Linked DNA regions of Corallococcus caeni. The protein of the gene in region 2 interacts with the protein of the main gene of each other region in a pairwise test. Links are inferred from orthologs where the notes say so. Each region holds a gene or a part of one and is shown on either strand. Other genes may lie near its edges.

Region 1 (6,081 bases), on a different replicon or contig from region 2:
CCGTCAGGCGTGGGAGCCGCAGGCGGTGGTGGGCGTGGCCCACGGCGGCGTGTTCGTGGGCGGGGCGCTCGCGGGCGCGCTCGGCTGCGAGTTCTTCCCCGTGCGCATCAGCCGCCGCAGCCGCGACAAGGGCGAGCGCACCCAGGAGCGCGGCCAGCCGCAGGTGAGCGAGGAGATGCCCACGGAGATCAAGGGCCGCCGCGTGCTCATCGTGGACGACATCGCGTCCAGCGGGGACACGCTGGAGCTGGCCACGGCGCTCGCGAAGAAGGTGGGCGCGAAGGAGATCCGCACCGCGTGCCTGATTGCGCGGCCGGAGGGCTTCACGCCGGACCACGTGGGGCTGTCCACGGACTCGCTCTTCGTCTTCCCGTGGGACTACGAGCCGGTGATGGGCGACGCGCACTTCGACGACGACCCGGACAAGGCCGGGGCCTAGTTTCCGGGCTCCGGGGGCTCCAGGACAAGGCGCTGACGCGGCGATGATCATCGGGACGGCGGGGCACATCGACCACGGCAAGACGTCCCTCGTGAAGGCGCTGACGGGCACCGACACCGACCGGCTCCCGGAGGAGAAGCGGCGGGGCATCACCCTGGAGCTGGGCTTCGCCCACCTGCGCCTGCCGGACGGACAGGTGGCGGGCGTGGTGGACGTGCCCGGCCACGAGCGCTTCGTGAAGGCCATGGCCGCGGGCGCGGGCGGCGTGGACCTGGCGGTGCTGGTGGTGGCAGCCGACGAGGGCGTCATGCCCCAGACGCGCGAGCACCTGGACATCTGCCGCCTGCTCGGCGTGAAGGCGGGCGTCGTCGCGCTCACCAAGGCGGACCTGCTGGACGCGCTGGGTGAAGACTGGCGCGCGCTGGTGGAGGCGGACCTCGCCGCGCTCACCGCCGGCACCTTCCTGGAGGCCGCGCCCGTGGTGCCGGTGTCGTCGCGCACGGGCGCGGGGCTGCCGGAGCTGAAGGCCGCGCTCGGCCGCGCGGGCGGCGCGCTGCCACGGCGCCCCTCCGAGGGCCCCGCGTTCCTCCCCGTGGACCGGGCCTTCACCATCAAGGGCTTCGGCACGGTGGTGACGGGCACGCTGTTGTCCGGCGCGCTGGCGGTGGACGACGCGGTGGCGCTGCTGCCGCGGGCCTCCGGCGCGCGGCCGGGCCCCTTTCGCGTCCGGGGCGTGCAGGTGCACGGCCAGCCGGTGGCGCGCGTGGAGGCGGGGCATCGCGCGGCGGTGAACGTGGCGGACGTGCAGCCAGAGGACGTGCACCGGGGCATGGTGCTCACGCGCGCGGGCGAATTGCCGGAGACGTCCATGCTGGACGTGGAGCTGACGCTGCTGCCCGCCGCGGAGGCGCCGCTGCCCAAGCGCCGCAAGCTGCTCTTGCACCTGGGCACCGCGCAGGTGGAGGCCACGGTGGCGCTCCTGGACCTGGACTCGCTCGCGCCCGGGGAGACGGGGCTCGCGCAGCTGCGGCTGGAGTCGCCGGTGGGGGCGCTCGTCGGCCAGCGCTTCATCCTGCGTGGCTCGCGCGCGCTGCCGGGCCGGGGCGCCACGGTGGCCGGGGGGCGCGTGCTCTCCATCACGCCGCCGCGCCGGCGCAAGGGGGCGGCCTCGGTGGTGCGGCCGCTCCTGGAGGCGGACGCGGCCGGACAGGTGGCGTGGCTCCTGCGGCAGGCGGGCTACGCGGGGCTCACGCAGACGGAGCTGTTCGGCCGCTCGGGGCTTTCGCCCAAGGTGCTGGCGCGCACGCTGGAGCTGCTGGGCGCGAAGGGGCAGGTGCTGCTGGTGGACCGCGACCGGCGGCTCTACGTGGCGCAGGACGTGTTCGAGGGCCTGCGTCAGCGCTCGCTCGCGCTGCTCGCCGCGTTCCACGAGCGCGAGCCCATGCGGGACGGCCTGTCGCGCGAGGAGCTCCGTCAGCGGCTCTCCGCCCAACTGGACGGCCGCCTGTTCCAGCGCGTGGTTCAGGCGCTGGTGGACGCGGGCGGCGTGGAGGCGGAGAAGGACCTGGTGCGCCTGCGGGGCCGGGGTCGTACGCTGACGCTGGGCGACGAGGCCGCGCGCACGCGCCTGTCCGCGGAGCTGTCCGCGGCGGGGCTCGCGCCGCCCACGGTCACGGAGCTGGCGCAGAAGCTGGCGCTTCCGCCCGCGAAGCTGCAGGAGCTGTTGAAGGTGCTGGTGGCGTCGGGCGTGGGCGTGCGGGTGAGCGAGGAGCTGTGCTTCGACGCGGGTGCGCTGGAGGACCTGCGCGGCCGGCTGGTGACGTACCTGAAGGACCAGAAGGAGATCACCACGCAGGCCTTCAAGGAGCTGGTGGGCCAGAGCCGCAAGTTCACCATCCCCCTGTCGGAGTACTTCGACCGGGAGAAGGTCACGCTGAGGGTGGGGGACAAACGGGTGCTGCGTCGCGGATGAGTCCCAAGGTCTACAGCGAGCGGGAGCTGCGCGCCCTGGTGGAGCCCTTCACCCAGCCCATGCTGGTGGTGGAGGCGGAGGGGCGCGTCCAGGTGGCCAACGCCGCGTACGCGCGGCTCTTGGGGCTGCCCCTGGAGCAGGTGGAGGGCCGCTCCTTCCTGGACTTCGTGCAGCCGGAGGAGCGCAGCCGGATGGGGGACCGCTTCCACCGGCTGGCCACGGGCGCGCCGCTGGACGGACGCCCGCAGCTCTACAAGGTGCTCAGCGTCCACGGCGCGCCGGGCGAGGTGTACGTGCAGGCCAACCCCCTGCGGCTGGAGGGGGAGCGCTTCGCCCTGTTGCTCAGCTGCATGGTGATGTCGGACCGGCCCATGGAGCTGATGGTGGCGGAGCGGCTGGTGGACACGTCCGCGGGGCTGGTGTCCGCGCGCTCGGAGGAGGGCGTGCGGCGCGTGGCGCTGGCGGGCCTGGAGGCCGCGGGCTTCCGGGCGCGCATCCTGCGCTGGGACGGCACGCGGCTGGTGGTGCGCGACGGCGTGTCCCTGCCGGCGGATTCGCACCTGGCGCTGGAGGCCCTGTCGGACGGGCGGCCGGTGTTCGGCGGCGCGGACCAGGCGCAGCCCACGCACGCGTATCTGCCGGTGGGCGGACCCCAGTCGGAGGTGCTGTGGGTCGCGGGCCCGTGGGTGGCGCCCCGGCACGGCTCGGTGCTGACGCTGTTCGCGAAGGTGGTGGGCGCGGCGCTCGCGGACGCGCACCTCCATGCGGATGGCGCGCGCAGCCGCTGGGAGGTGGAGGCGGTGGCGGAGATGGCGCGCTTCGTGGCGCAGCCCGTGCCCCCGTCGCCGGAGACGTTCCTCGCGCGCGTGGCGGAGCTGCTCCAGGCGCGCGGGGTGGCGCTGCACGTCACCTCCGAACCGGGACAGGCGCCCCGGCTCGCCGCCCACGTGGGGCTGGAGGAGGGGAGCGTGACGGCGGGGGACGCGGCCCGGGCCACCGGCGTGCTCCTGGCCTCGTCGCTGCGGGAGGACGGAGGGGTGCTGTCGTCGGAGGCGCAGGGCCGCGCGCTGGAGACGCTGTCCCAGGGCCGCTTCGGCAGCGGGACGGCGGCGCGGCTCACCCGCGGCGGTGAGTGCGTGGGCGTGGTGCAGGCGCTGCGCGCGAAGGAGCGCCCCTTCGACGAGCGAGACGCGCGGCTGCTGGCCACGCTCGCGGAGCTGCTGGTGACGCTGTTGGAGCAGCGCCGCCTGCGGGCGGAGTCCGCGCGCCAGCTCACGGAGTCGCGCCTCCTGCTGGACCTGGCGCGCACCACGTCGGGCGTGCTGGAGACGGCGAGCATCCTGGACGTCGCGTCCGACTTCCTGGTGCACCTGCTGGACGTGTCCAACTGCTTCATCCTGCTCTACGACGAACAGGCCAAGGTGCTGCGGGGCGCGGCGGCGTCGGCGGCCCACCGCGACCTGTTCCGCACGGTGGTGGTGCCGCTGGACAGCGACGACCTGGCCGCGCGCGTGGCCCTGGAGCGCAAGCCCATCGCGGTGGAGGACCTGACGTCGGCGAGCGTCTCCGTCAGCGCCGTGCTCATCGACCGGCTGGGAGAGAAGGCCCTGCTGGGCCTGCCGCTCACCTCGCGCGAGGAGCTCATCGGCGTGGTGCTGGTGGACGACGTGCGCGGCCCGCGCCCCTTCGGCCCGGAGCTCATCGAGCTGGCGGAGGCGACGTGCGGCCAACTGGCGCTGTCCATCGCCAACGCGCGCCTCTATGAATCCCTGTGGGCCAGCTACGCGGAGCTGGCCGCCACCCGCGCGGAGATGGTGAAGCGTGAACGCTTCGCCGCGCTGGGCGAGCTGTCCGCCATCGTCGCCCACGAGGTGCGCAACCCCCTGGGCGTCATCTTCAACGCGGTGGCCACGCTCCGGCGCATCATGAATCCCACCGGCGACACCGCGATGTTGCTGGACATCGTCGCGGAGGAGAGCGACCGCCTGAACCGGATGGTGGCCGACCTGCTGGACTTCACCCGCCCGCGCAACCCGGTGCTCCAGCCGGAGGACCTGCTGCGCGTGCTCCAGGACGCCCTGGAGGCCGCGCGGGCCCAGGCCTCCACGGAGCGCCCGGTGAACGTCCACGTGGAGGTGGAGCCCGGCCTCGCCACGGTGCCCATGGACCGGCGGCAGATCCGCCAGGCCCTGTTCAACGTGGCCGTCAACGCCATCCAGGCCATGCCCCAGGGGGGCGAGGTCTGGGTGCACGCGCGCCGGGACACCCACGGCGGCCGCGAGCAGCTGCGCATCGACGTGATGGACCAGGGGCCGGGCATCCCGGCGGAGCTGCTCCACCGCGTCTTCGAACCCTTCTTCACCACCAAGGCCCAGGGCACTGGCCTGGGGCTGGCGGTGGTGAAGCGCATCCTGGAGGAGCACCGCGGTGAAATCGCCGTGGAGAGCGCCCCCGGACGCGGAACCACCTTCACCTTCTGGCTGCCGCTCACGCAGCCCCAGTCCCTCTCATGACCGACGCCACCACCCCGGTTCCCCGAGGCCGCATCCTCGTGGTGGACGACCAGCGCAACATGCGCGCCACCACCGCGCTGCTCCTGAAGCAGGCGGGCTACACCGTCTCCGAATCCGCCACCGGCGAGGAGGCCCTCGACGTGCTCGCGAAGGAGCGCGTGGACCTGCTCCTCACGGACCTGAAGATGGAGCCCATGGACGGGCTCACGCTCCTGCGGCGCGCGCTGGAGGTCGCCCCGCGCCTCCAGGTCATCATGATGACGGCCTTCGGCTCCATCGAGAGCGCGGTGGAGGCCATGCGCCTGGGGGCGTACGACTACGTCACCAAGCCCTTCAAGGAAGGCGAGCTGCGCTACCGCGTGGAGCGCGCCCTGGAGCGCGCCAAGCTCCAGGCGGCGGTGGACAACTTCGCCGCGGAGTTCGCGGAGCGCCACGGCCTGTCCGCGCTGGTGGGCCGCAGCCCCGCGATGCGCGAGCTCACCACGCGCCTGGTGCGCGTCGCGCAGAGCGACGCCACCGTCCTCATCCAGGGCGAGAGCGGCACGGGCAAGGAGTTGGTGGCCCGCGCCCTCCACGCGCACAGCCGCCGCAACAAGCAGCCCTTCGTGCCCGTCAACTGCGCGGCCATCAGCGAAACGCTGCTGGAGAGCGAGCTCTTCGGCCACGCCAAGGGCGCCTTCACCGGCGCGGTGAAGGCGCGCCGGGGCCTCTTCGAGGAAGCGGACAACGGCACGCTCTTCATCGACGAGGTGACGGAGACCAGCCCCACCTTCCAGTCCAAGCTCCTGCGCACGCTCCAGGACGGCGAGGTGCGCCGCGTGGGCGAGTCCACCTCGCTGCGCGTGGACGTCCGCATCGCCGCGGCCACCAACCGCGACATCGAGCTGGAGGTGAAGGAGAAGCGCTTCCGCCAGGACCTCTACTACCGCCTCAACGTGGTGATGCTGCGCGTGCCCCCGCTGCGCGAGCGCCTGGAGGACGTGCCCGCGCTGGCGCAGCACTTCCTGGATCGCGCCAACGCCCGCAGCCCCCGGACCCGGCGCCTGTCCGAGTCCGCCGTGGCGCACCTGATGACGTACCGCTTCCCCGGCAACGTGCGCGAGCTGGAGAACCTGGTGGAGCAGGCCGCCGCGCTCGCGGAAGGGGACGAACTGGCC
Region 2 (7,471 bases):
CCTGCGCGCGAAGCTGCCCCTGAGAGCGGAGCGGGTGCTGCACCGCATCCGAGAGACGCGCGGCGGGGAGCTCACCGACAGCCGCTTCAAGCACCGCATGCGCGGCGAAGGGCTCTACGCGCAGACCATCCACCAGCTCTTCGCGACGGCGGCGCGTAAGGTGGGCATGCGCGCCTCCTCCGTCACGGAGGCCGCGCCGGACACCTTCCGGCGCCCCGCGCGGCCCTCCAACTCCCCCCAGCTGTCGCTCTTCTAGGCAGCGACGCGGGAGGGCCCTATTTGCGGATGATCTGTAGCAGCGACAGCAGGATGACGGCGCCCACCGTGGCCACCAGCAGCGAGTACAGGTTGAAGCCCGTCACGCCGCTGCCGCCGAAGAAGCTGAACACCCAGCCGCCCACCATCGCGCCGACGATGCCGGCGACGATGTTGGCGAACATCCCCATCCGGGCGTTGGTGCCCTTGATGATGCTGGCCAGCCAGCCCGCGATACCGCCCAACACCAGCCACGAGCAGATTCCCATGACGTCCTCCTCCAGGTAGTGCCCGAAGGCCTACCAGACCTCACAGCGGTTCGCAGCCGGGGCCACCATCTTCGCCCCCGCGGGGCAGGAGAAGGCCTGCTGGAACTGCGGCAGGTTCACGTCCGGCCCCATCACGCGCAGGAACGCCGGCGAGTGCGAATCCGTCAGCGCCCGCTGCCGCGCAGCCTCATTACGAATCTTCGAGCACCACGATTGCGCGTGCGCGAGGAAGAACTGCTGCCCCGGGGTGAACCGGTACGAATTCGCCTTCGCCGCCTGGTCCGGGTGCTTCGCCAGGTACGCCTCCATGGCCGCGTACGCCAGCTTGAGCCCGCCCAGGTCCGCGACGTTCTCCCCCAGGGTGAGCTTGCCGTTCACCTTCACGTCGTCCACGGCCGTGTACTGGTCGTACTGGTTCTTCACGCACGACACGCGCTCGCGGAAGGCCTTGTCCGACGCCGGGGTCCACCACGTGCGCAGGTTGCCGTCCGCGTCGAACTGGCGGCCCTCGTCGTCGAAGCCGTGGGTGATTTCGTGGCCCACCACCATGCCCATGGCGCCGAAGTTCACCGCCGCGGACGCGTCCCGCCCGAAGAACGGCGGCTGGAGGATGCCCGCCGGGAAGACGATCTCGTTGGTGGCCGCGTTGTAGTAGGCGTTCACCGTGGGCGGCGACATGAACCACTCCTGCCGGTCCACCGGCTGGCCCACCTTGCGCAACTGGCGCGCCTGCTCGAACGCGTCCGCCGCCAGCAGGTTGTCCAGGAACGAGTCGCGCTTCACGGTCAGCCCGTCGTAGCTGCGCCACTGGTCCGGGTAGCCGATCTTGTTGGTGATCTTCTTCACCTTCACCAGCGCCTGGGCCTTCGTCTGCGCGTCCATCCAGGAGAGCGTGTCCAGGTTGCGCTCGAAGGACTGCTCAATCTGCTGGACCATGTCCAGCGTGGTGGCCTTGCCGTCCGCGCCGAAGGTGCGCGCGATGAAGGGCTTGGCCAGCGCGTGCGGCAGCGCGTCGTCGGTGGCCTCCACGCACTTCTTCCAGCGCGCCAGGTCCGCCTTCGCGCCGGTGAGCACCGTGGACTCGAAGCGGAAGAACTCGTCGCGCAGTGCCTTGGGCAGCGCGTTCTGCGAGTGCTTCACCAGGTGGTAGGAGAGGTACGGCCCCATGTCGGAGGGCCGCTGCTGACGCACCAGCCCGGACACCTCCGAGAAGAACTTCGGCTGCGTCACGTTGAGCGCTTCACCGGCGGGCAGCCCCACCTCCGCGAAGTACGTGTCCCACTGGAAGGCGGGGGCCAGCTGCTTCAGGCCCTGGCGCTCCAGGCGGTGGTAGACCTTCTCCGGCTCGCGCGTCTCGTCCTTGGGCAGCCGCGCGTTGGCCAGGCGCGTCTCGATGGCGACGATGCCCGTGGCCTTGCGGCTGGCGACGAAGGGCGCGTCCCCCAAGAGCTCGAACACCTTCTGCACGTGCGCCTGGTAGGCGGCGCGCGCCTCGCGCATCTTCACGTCCGGCTTGAGGTAGTAGTCGCGGTCCGGCAGGCCCAGGCCGCCCGCGTCCACCACGGCGATGACCTGCGTGGCGTCCTTCTGGTCCTGATCCGACGTCACCCGGAACAGCGCGTTCACGTTGCGCGCGTGCAGCCACGCCACCGCCTGCGCCACCGCCTGCGGGCTCTTCAGGCCGTTGAGCTTCGCCAGGTAGGTGCGCAGCGTGGGCAGCGACTGCTCCAGCTTCGCCTCGTCCATGCAGGCGCCGTAGTAGTCCCCCAGCTTCTTCTCCTCCGGGGTGCCCTCGCCCTGCCCCTCCGCGGCCTTGGTGAGGATGTCGCGCAGCACGGTCTGGTTGCGCTCGGCCACCGTCTCGAAGCCGCGGCTCCAGCGCGCGCGCTCGGCGGGGATCTCCGTGGTCTTCAGCCAGCCGCCACAGGCGTAGGCGTAGAAGTCGTCACAGGGGTTCGCGGAAGGGTCCATCACCGCAGCGTCCAGGCCCGGGGGCATGGGGCGCTCGGCCATGGGCACGTTGGAGGCCTCCGGCGCGGGGGCGGGCGTGGACGGTGCGGCGGTGGCCACGGGGGCCGGGGTGGAGGCCTGGGACGGCTCGGGGGTGGGCTCCGCCGTCTTGCAGGCGGCGCCAAGGACACAGGTGGCGGCGAACAGGGCCAGTCGCTTCACAGCGTTCTCCAGCACGGACAGGGGTGGGATGCGATTCGGCGCGCATCAACGCCGGATGCGACAGGGCATTCCAGCGTCAACTCACCGGCGTGTGACAGGGGCGCCGCGCGCTGTCCACCATTGAAGCAATGGCGTCCTCCCGAAACAGCGACGCCCCGGGGAGCGCCCCTCCGTGTGAAGAAGGGACACGCCCGGGGCGCGCGTGAAGGCTTACAGCGGAGGCGGTGCGTCAGTCTTCCTTGCCGAGCATCCCGTCCTTGAGGCCGTCGTCCACGGGGTCCTTGCCCAGCCACACGGAGAAGAGCGCGTCCGCGAAGTCCTTGCCCTCCACGTCAATGGACTTGCCGTCGCTCGTGTGCACGTTGGTGCCCTTGCCGGGGACGTAGGTGAGGATGAGTTCCTGGCCCTCCTTCACCTCCGCGGGGATGGCGTTCTTGAAGGCGTTCAACCGGTCCTGGAGCTTGGGCAGGTTCGCGCCGGCGTTCTTCTTGAAGCCGTTCTCGATGGCCTCGGTGATCTGCTCCTTCTTGAGGTCGCGCTTCATGAACATGCGCACGCGCTTGATCTCATCCGCGTTGAGCAGCGCGGTGGCGTCCTGCGTGGGGGTCTCCACGTAGAGGCCCACCGTGTAGACCTTGAAGATGGCCTTCTTGCGCAGGCCGACGCCGTTGAGCTTCAGCTCCTTGCCGTTGACGGTGGCGGTGTCGGGGTACTTCACGCCGGCGATGTCCTTGGCCATGACAGGCGCGGCGAGGGTCAGCGACAGCAGCACGGCGGTCAGCGTCTTCTTCATGGAAAAACCCTCCGGGTGGTTTCTGCGCGATGTTGGACGCAAGCCTAGCCGTGCGTCTTCACGAAATGATCCATGAAGGACGTCAGCGTCTTGACGTCCTGCGGCGAAACCGCGTTGTACATCGACACGCGGATGCCGCCCGCCGTGCGGTGGCCCTTGAGCCCCACCATGTGGGCCTTCTTCGCCTCCGCGACAAAGGCCGCATCCAGCTCCTCTGTGGGGAGGTGGAAGACGACGTTCATCACTGAACGGGACTCGCGCTCCACCGGGGCCCGGTAGAAGCCCGCGTTGCGGTCGATGGCGCCGTACAGCGTGTCCGCCTTCTCGCGGTTGCGCTGCTCCAGCGCGGGGAGGCCGCCCAGCCCCTTGGCCCACTGGAGCACGTTGCGCACCAGGTAGATGGCCAGCGTGGGGGGCGTGTTGTAGAGCGAGTTGTTCTCCGCGTGCGTCGCGTAGCGGAAGTACTTGGGGATGTCCTTGCGCCCCTTCGCGATGAAGTCCTTCGCGGCGATGATGAGCGTGACGCCGGAGGGGCCCAGGTTCTTCTGCGCGCCCGCGTAGATGAGCGCGAAGCGGCTCACGTCCGTGGGCTTCCAGAGGAAGTCCGAGCTCATGTCCGCCACCAGCGGCACGCGGCCCACGTCCGGGAAGGTGTGCCATTGCGAGCCGAAGATGGTGTTGTTGCTCGTCAGGTGCACATAGGCGGCCTGGGGGTCGAGCTGGAGCTCTCCCTGCTTGGGCACGCGCAGGTAGCGCTTGTCCGGCAGCACGGTGGTGGCCGCGACGCGCGGCGAGCCGAAGTACTTCGCCTCGTCGAAGGCCTTCTCGCTCCAGACCCCGGTCATCAGGTAGTCGGCGGAGGCGCCCTGGGTGAGGAAGTTCATGGGCACCTGCGCGAACTGCTGGGACGCGCCGCCGGTGAGGAACAGCACCTGGTGCGTGGCGGGGATGCCCAGCAGCTCCGTCAGGAGCGCGACGGCCTCGTCGTGGACGCCCTCGTAGTCCTTGCCCCGGTGGCTGTGCTCCATGACGGACATGCCCGTGCCATGGAAGTCGAGCAGCTCATCCCGGGCCTGCTCGAGGGCCGGCAGGGGCAGACCGGCGGGGCCGGCGTTGAAGTTGATGACGCGCATGACGGGGACCTCACGGTGGGAAACGACGTCCCCCCATTCTTCCCCCCGACCGGCCCCTGGAGGCCAGCGCGAAGCGTCATGACCGCCTGCCTCCTGACGGAAGTCACTCCGCCGGGCGCAGCACCAGCCCGTCCCTCGCGAAGCGCACCACCTGCGCGTGGACGTCCGGGGCCGCCATGCCGGTGGCCTGGGCGACGGCCTCTTCGGACAGGCCCTCCACCGCCATCTTGAGCACCAGCAGCGCGGGCGGCGTGGCCTCCATGTAGAAGGTCACCAGCCGCTCCGGGTGGCGCCAGAGCAGCGCCAGCTCCTCCCCTTCCAGGGGAGCGCCGTCCGCGCCCCGGGCCCGCACGAACGCGCAGAGCTGGTAGGGCTGCTCCAGCACCGCGAGCGTGGGGTTGGGCGTCAGCCGCTCCACCGGCTCCGGGATGACCTCCTCGGAGGCGAACACCGCGAAGTCCGCCCACTCGAAGCGCGCCAGCGGGGGCAGGAACGGGGGCAGGCCCTTCGCGGCGGCGGCGTCCGCGACGAAGGGCGCGAAGCCCTCGCCCAGGCGGTTGAGCTCGTAGTGCCGCGCGGGGCGCGTGCGGGTGTAGCCCTCCACCAGCGCGTCCCACGCCTCCGGCGTCACCGCCTTGCGCGTCAGCGGGAAGAGCTTCTCCAGCGTGGAGCGCACGTGGCCGCGCACGAACTGGCCATAGAGGGCCATGCGCTCCGGATCCACGTCCCAGCCGGGGTGCGACGCGGACAGCTTGAGCAGGCCCTCCGCGCCCGGCGGGCCCGCGAGGTACGCATCCATGCTGTCGAAGAAGTGGCGCAGCGACTGTTTCATCGCGCACCCTCCGCGAGCACGCCGCGCGCCAGGTCCGCCTCGTCCAGCACGGCGTCCAGGGACGGGATGGCCTGGTCCCATTCAATCAGCGTGGACACGGGGCCGGTGCGCTCCAGGGTGTAGCGGTACAGCGCCCACACGTCGTCGCAGACGCGGTCGCCGTGCGTGTCGATGAGGACGGTCTCCCCCACGTCGTGGCCGGCCAGGTGCACCTGCACCACGCGCTCCAGGGGCAGCGCGTCCACGAAGGCGCGCGGGTCGTAGCCGTGGTTCCTCGCGTTGACCCAGACGTTGTTCACGTCCAGCAGCAGGCCGCAGTCCGCGGCCTCCACCACCTGGCGCAGGAAGTCCGCCTCCCCCAGCGTGCCGCCCGGCATGGCGGCGTAGTAGCTGGGGTTCTCCAGGAGGAAGGGGCGCTCCACGCGAGACATCACCTCGCGCACGCGCGGCACCACGTGCTCCACCGCGGCCTCCGTGAACGGCAGCGGCAACAGGTCATGCAGGTGCACGCCGCCCAGGCGCGAGTAGCACAGGTGGTCTGAGAAGAACGGCGCGTCCAGGCGCTTCACCAGCGCGGCCAGGCGGGTGACGTAGTCGTCATCCAGCGCGTCCGGCCCGCCGATGTTGAGCCCCACCCCGTGCGGCAGCAGCGTCCAGCGCTCGCGGCACGCGTCCAGGGCGCGCTGGGAGCGGCCGCCCAGCGTGAGGAAGTTCTCCGGGATGATCTCCACCCAGTCCAGCGCGCGCGGCGTGCGCGGCAAGGCTTCGTAGAAGTCTCGGCGCAGCCCGATGCCCGCCCCCAGCGGCTTCAACCCATGGCGGTCTGCATAGCGGGGGGACGGCATGCGGCGCTCCTTCGGGGAACGGAACTGCGGAGGCGAGGGTGGAAACAACACGGGCGGCAGGAAGAACCCTTCCCGCCGCCCGCGAGCCTGGGAGGAGACCTGACACGCAGGCCCTCTCCCGGGGAACGACTACTTCTTGCCGCTGCAGGAGCCGGAGCCGCAGGAGCCGGCGCCACAGCTGCCCTCGGCGCCCTTCTCCGGGGTCGCGGCGGGGGCGGCGGCGGGCTTGTTGCTGCAGCTGCCCTCGGCGCCCTTCGCGTCGGTCGCCTTCGCGTTGCTGCAGTTGGCCTCGGCGGCCTTCTCCGACGACGCGGAGTGCATGGTGCCCTCGGAGGCCTTGTTGGACGCACAGCCGGTGGCCAGCGCGCTGAGGGACAGGGTGCCGACGACCGCCGCAAGAGCCTTGACGTTCATGTGTTGCTTCCTTTCGTACCGCGTGGGGGTGTGACTACGGGGAACAGAGGACTACGGCTTGAACTGCGTGGAGCCCCAGGCGTCGACGGTGACGTCGGCCCGCTCGCCCACCTTCAGCACCAGCGCCTCGGTGCGCTTGATGCCGTAGGCCTCCAGGGGAATCTGGAACTTCGCGCGCACGCGCAACAGCTCGCCGGCGGCGCGGTTCTTCGTCTCGGCCGTCTCCTGGAGGTACGTGGCCGTCACCTCCACGGGCTCCTCGCGCGTGACGCCGTGAATCGTGAAGGTGCCCTTCGTCTTCAGCACCACGGGCTTCGCGTTGGCGAGCGGCGCGGGCAGGGCCACGTCCTTGAACTCGAAGACGATGTCCGGGAACTTCGCCGCGTCCAGCCAGCGGTCGTTCTGCAGGTGGCCGTCGCGCGTCTCGTTGCCCGTCTTGATGGAGCTGACCGGCACCTGGAACCGGCCGCTGGCCTTCTGCCCCTTCACCTCCACGCGGCCCGTCACCTTGTTGGACAGGCCGTTGATGACCTCCAGCGGCGCGTCCAGCACGAACATCACCGTGTCGCGGCTGTTCGGATCATTGAAGACGAAGCGCTTGTCGGAAGGCGCCGGCTCGGCGGCGGACGCGGACAGCGACAGGACGGCGGCGAGCATCAGGACGCTGCGGAACATGGCGGACCTCATCTACGGAAGCCGCGAACCTCGCGGATGCATGCGATACGCGACATCCGGAAGCCGGTTACAGCCCCTTCACT

Evidence for each region. Proteins that work in one complex are often made in the same cells at the same time.
Region 1: the proteins of serC (region 2) and selB interact in binary tests that used the Escherichia coli proteins (3 or more experiments, as listed by UniProt). The link is inferred for Corallococcus caeni from one-to-one orthologs.

The regions. Positions count from the first base shown.
Region 1 is NZ_BTTW01000005.1:47,070-53,150, reverse strand. The notes cover bases 1-2,946. They hold selB (selenocysteine-specific translation elongation factor), read left to right. Parts: upstream 1-482; coding sequence 483-2,411; downstream 2,412-2,946. Other genes in these bases: AABA78_RS21585 (ATP-binding protein), read left to right, coding at 2,408-2,946; AABA78_RS21595 (phosphoribosyltransferase family protein), read left to right, coding at 1-439. In the rest of the region: more of AABA78_RS21585, read left to right, coding at 2,947-4,924; AABA78_RS21580 (sigma-54-dependent transcriptional regulator), read left to right, coding at 4,921-6,081. UniProt on the Escherichia coli protein: Translation factor necessary for the incorporation of selenocysteine into proteins. It probably replaces EF-Tu for the insertion of selenocysteine directed by the UGA codon. SelB binds GTP and GDP.
Region 2 is NZ_BTTW01000004.1:671,907-679,377, reverse strand. The notes cover bases 2,579-5,405. They hold serC (3-phosphoserine/phosphohydroxythreonine transaminase), read right to left. Parts: upstream 4,623-5,405; coding sequence 3,534-4,622; downstream 2,579-3,533. Other genes in these bases: AABA78_RS20975 (HvfC/BufC N-terminal domain-containing protein), read right to left, coding at 4,726-5,405; AABA78_RS20985 (chalcone isomerase family protein), read right to left, coding at 2,926-3,489; AABA78_RS20990 (M13 family metallopeptidase), read right to left, coding at 2,579-2,696. Outside these bases: AABA78_RS21000 (PA0069 family radical SAM protein), read left to right, coding at 1-256; AABA78_RS20995 (GlsB/YeaQ/YmgE family stress response membrane protein), read right to left, coding at 276-524; more of AABA78_RS20990, read right to left, coding at 555-2,578; more of AABA78_RS20975, read right to left, coding at 5,406-5,454; bufB (MNIO family bufferin maturase), read right to left, coding at 5,451-6,299; AABA78_RS20965 (hypothetical protein), read right to left, coding at 6,429-6,713; AABA78_RS20960 (YceI family protein), read right to left, coding at 6,765-7,388. UniProt on the Escherichia coli protein: Catalyzes the reversible conversion of 3-phosphohydroxypyruvate to phosphoserine and of 3-hydroxy-2-oxo-4-phosphonooxybutanoate to phosphohydroxythreonine. Is involved in both pyridoxine and serine biosynthesis.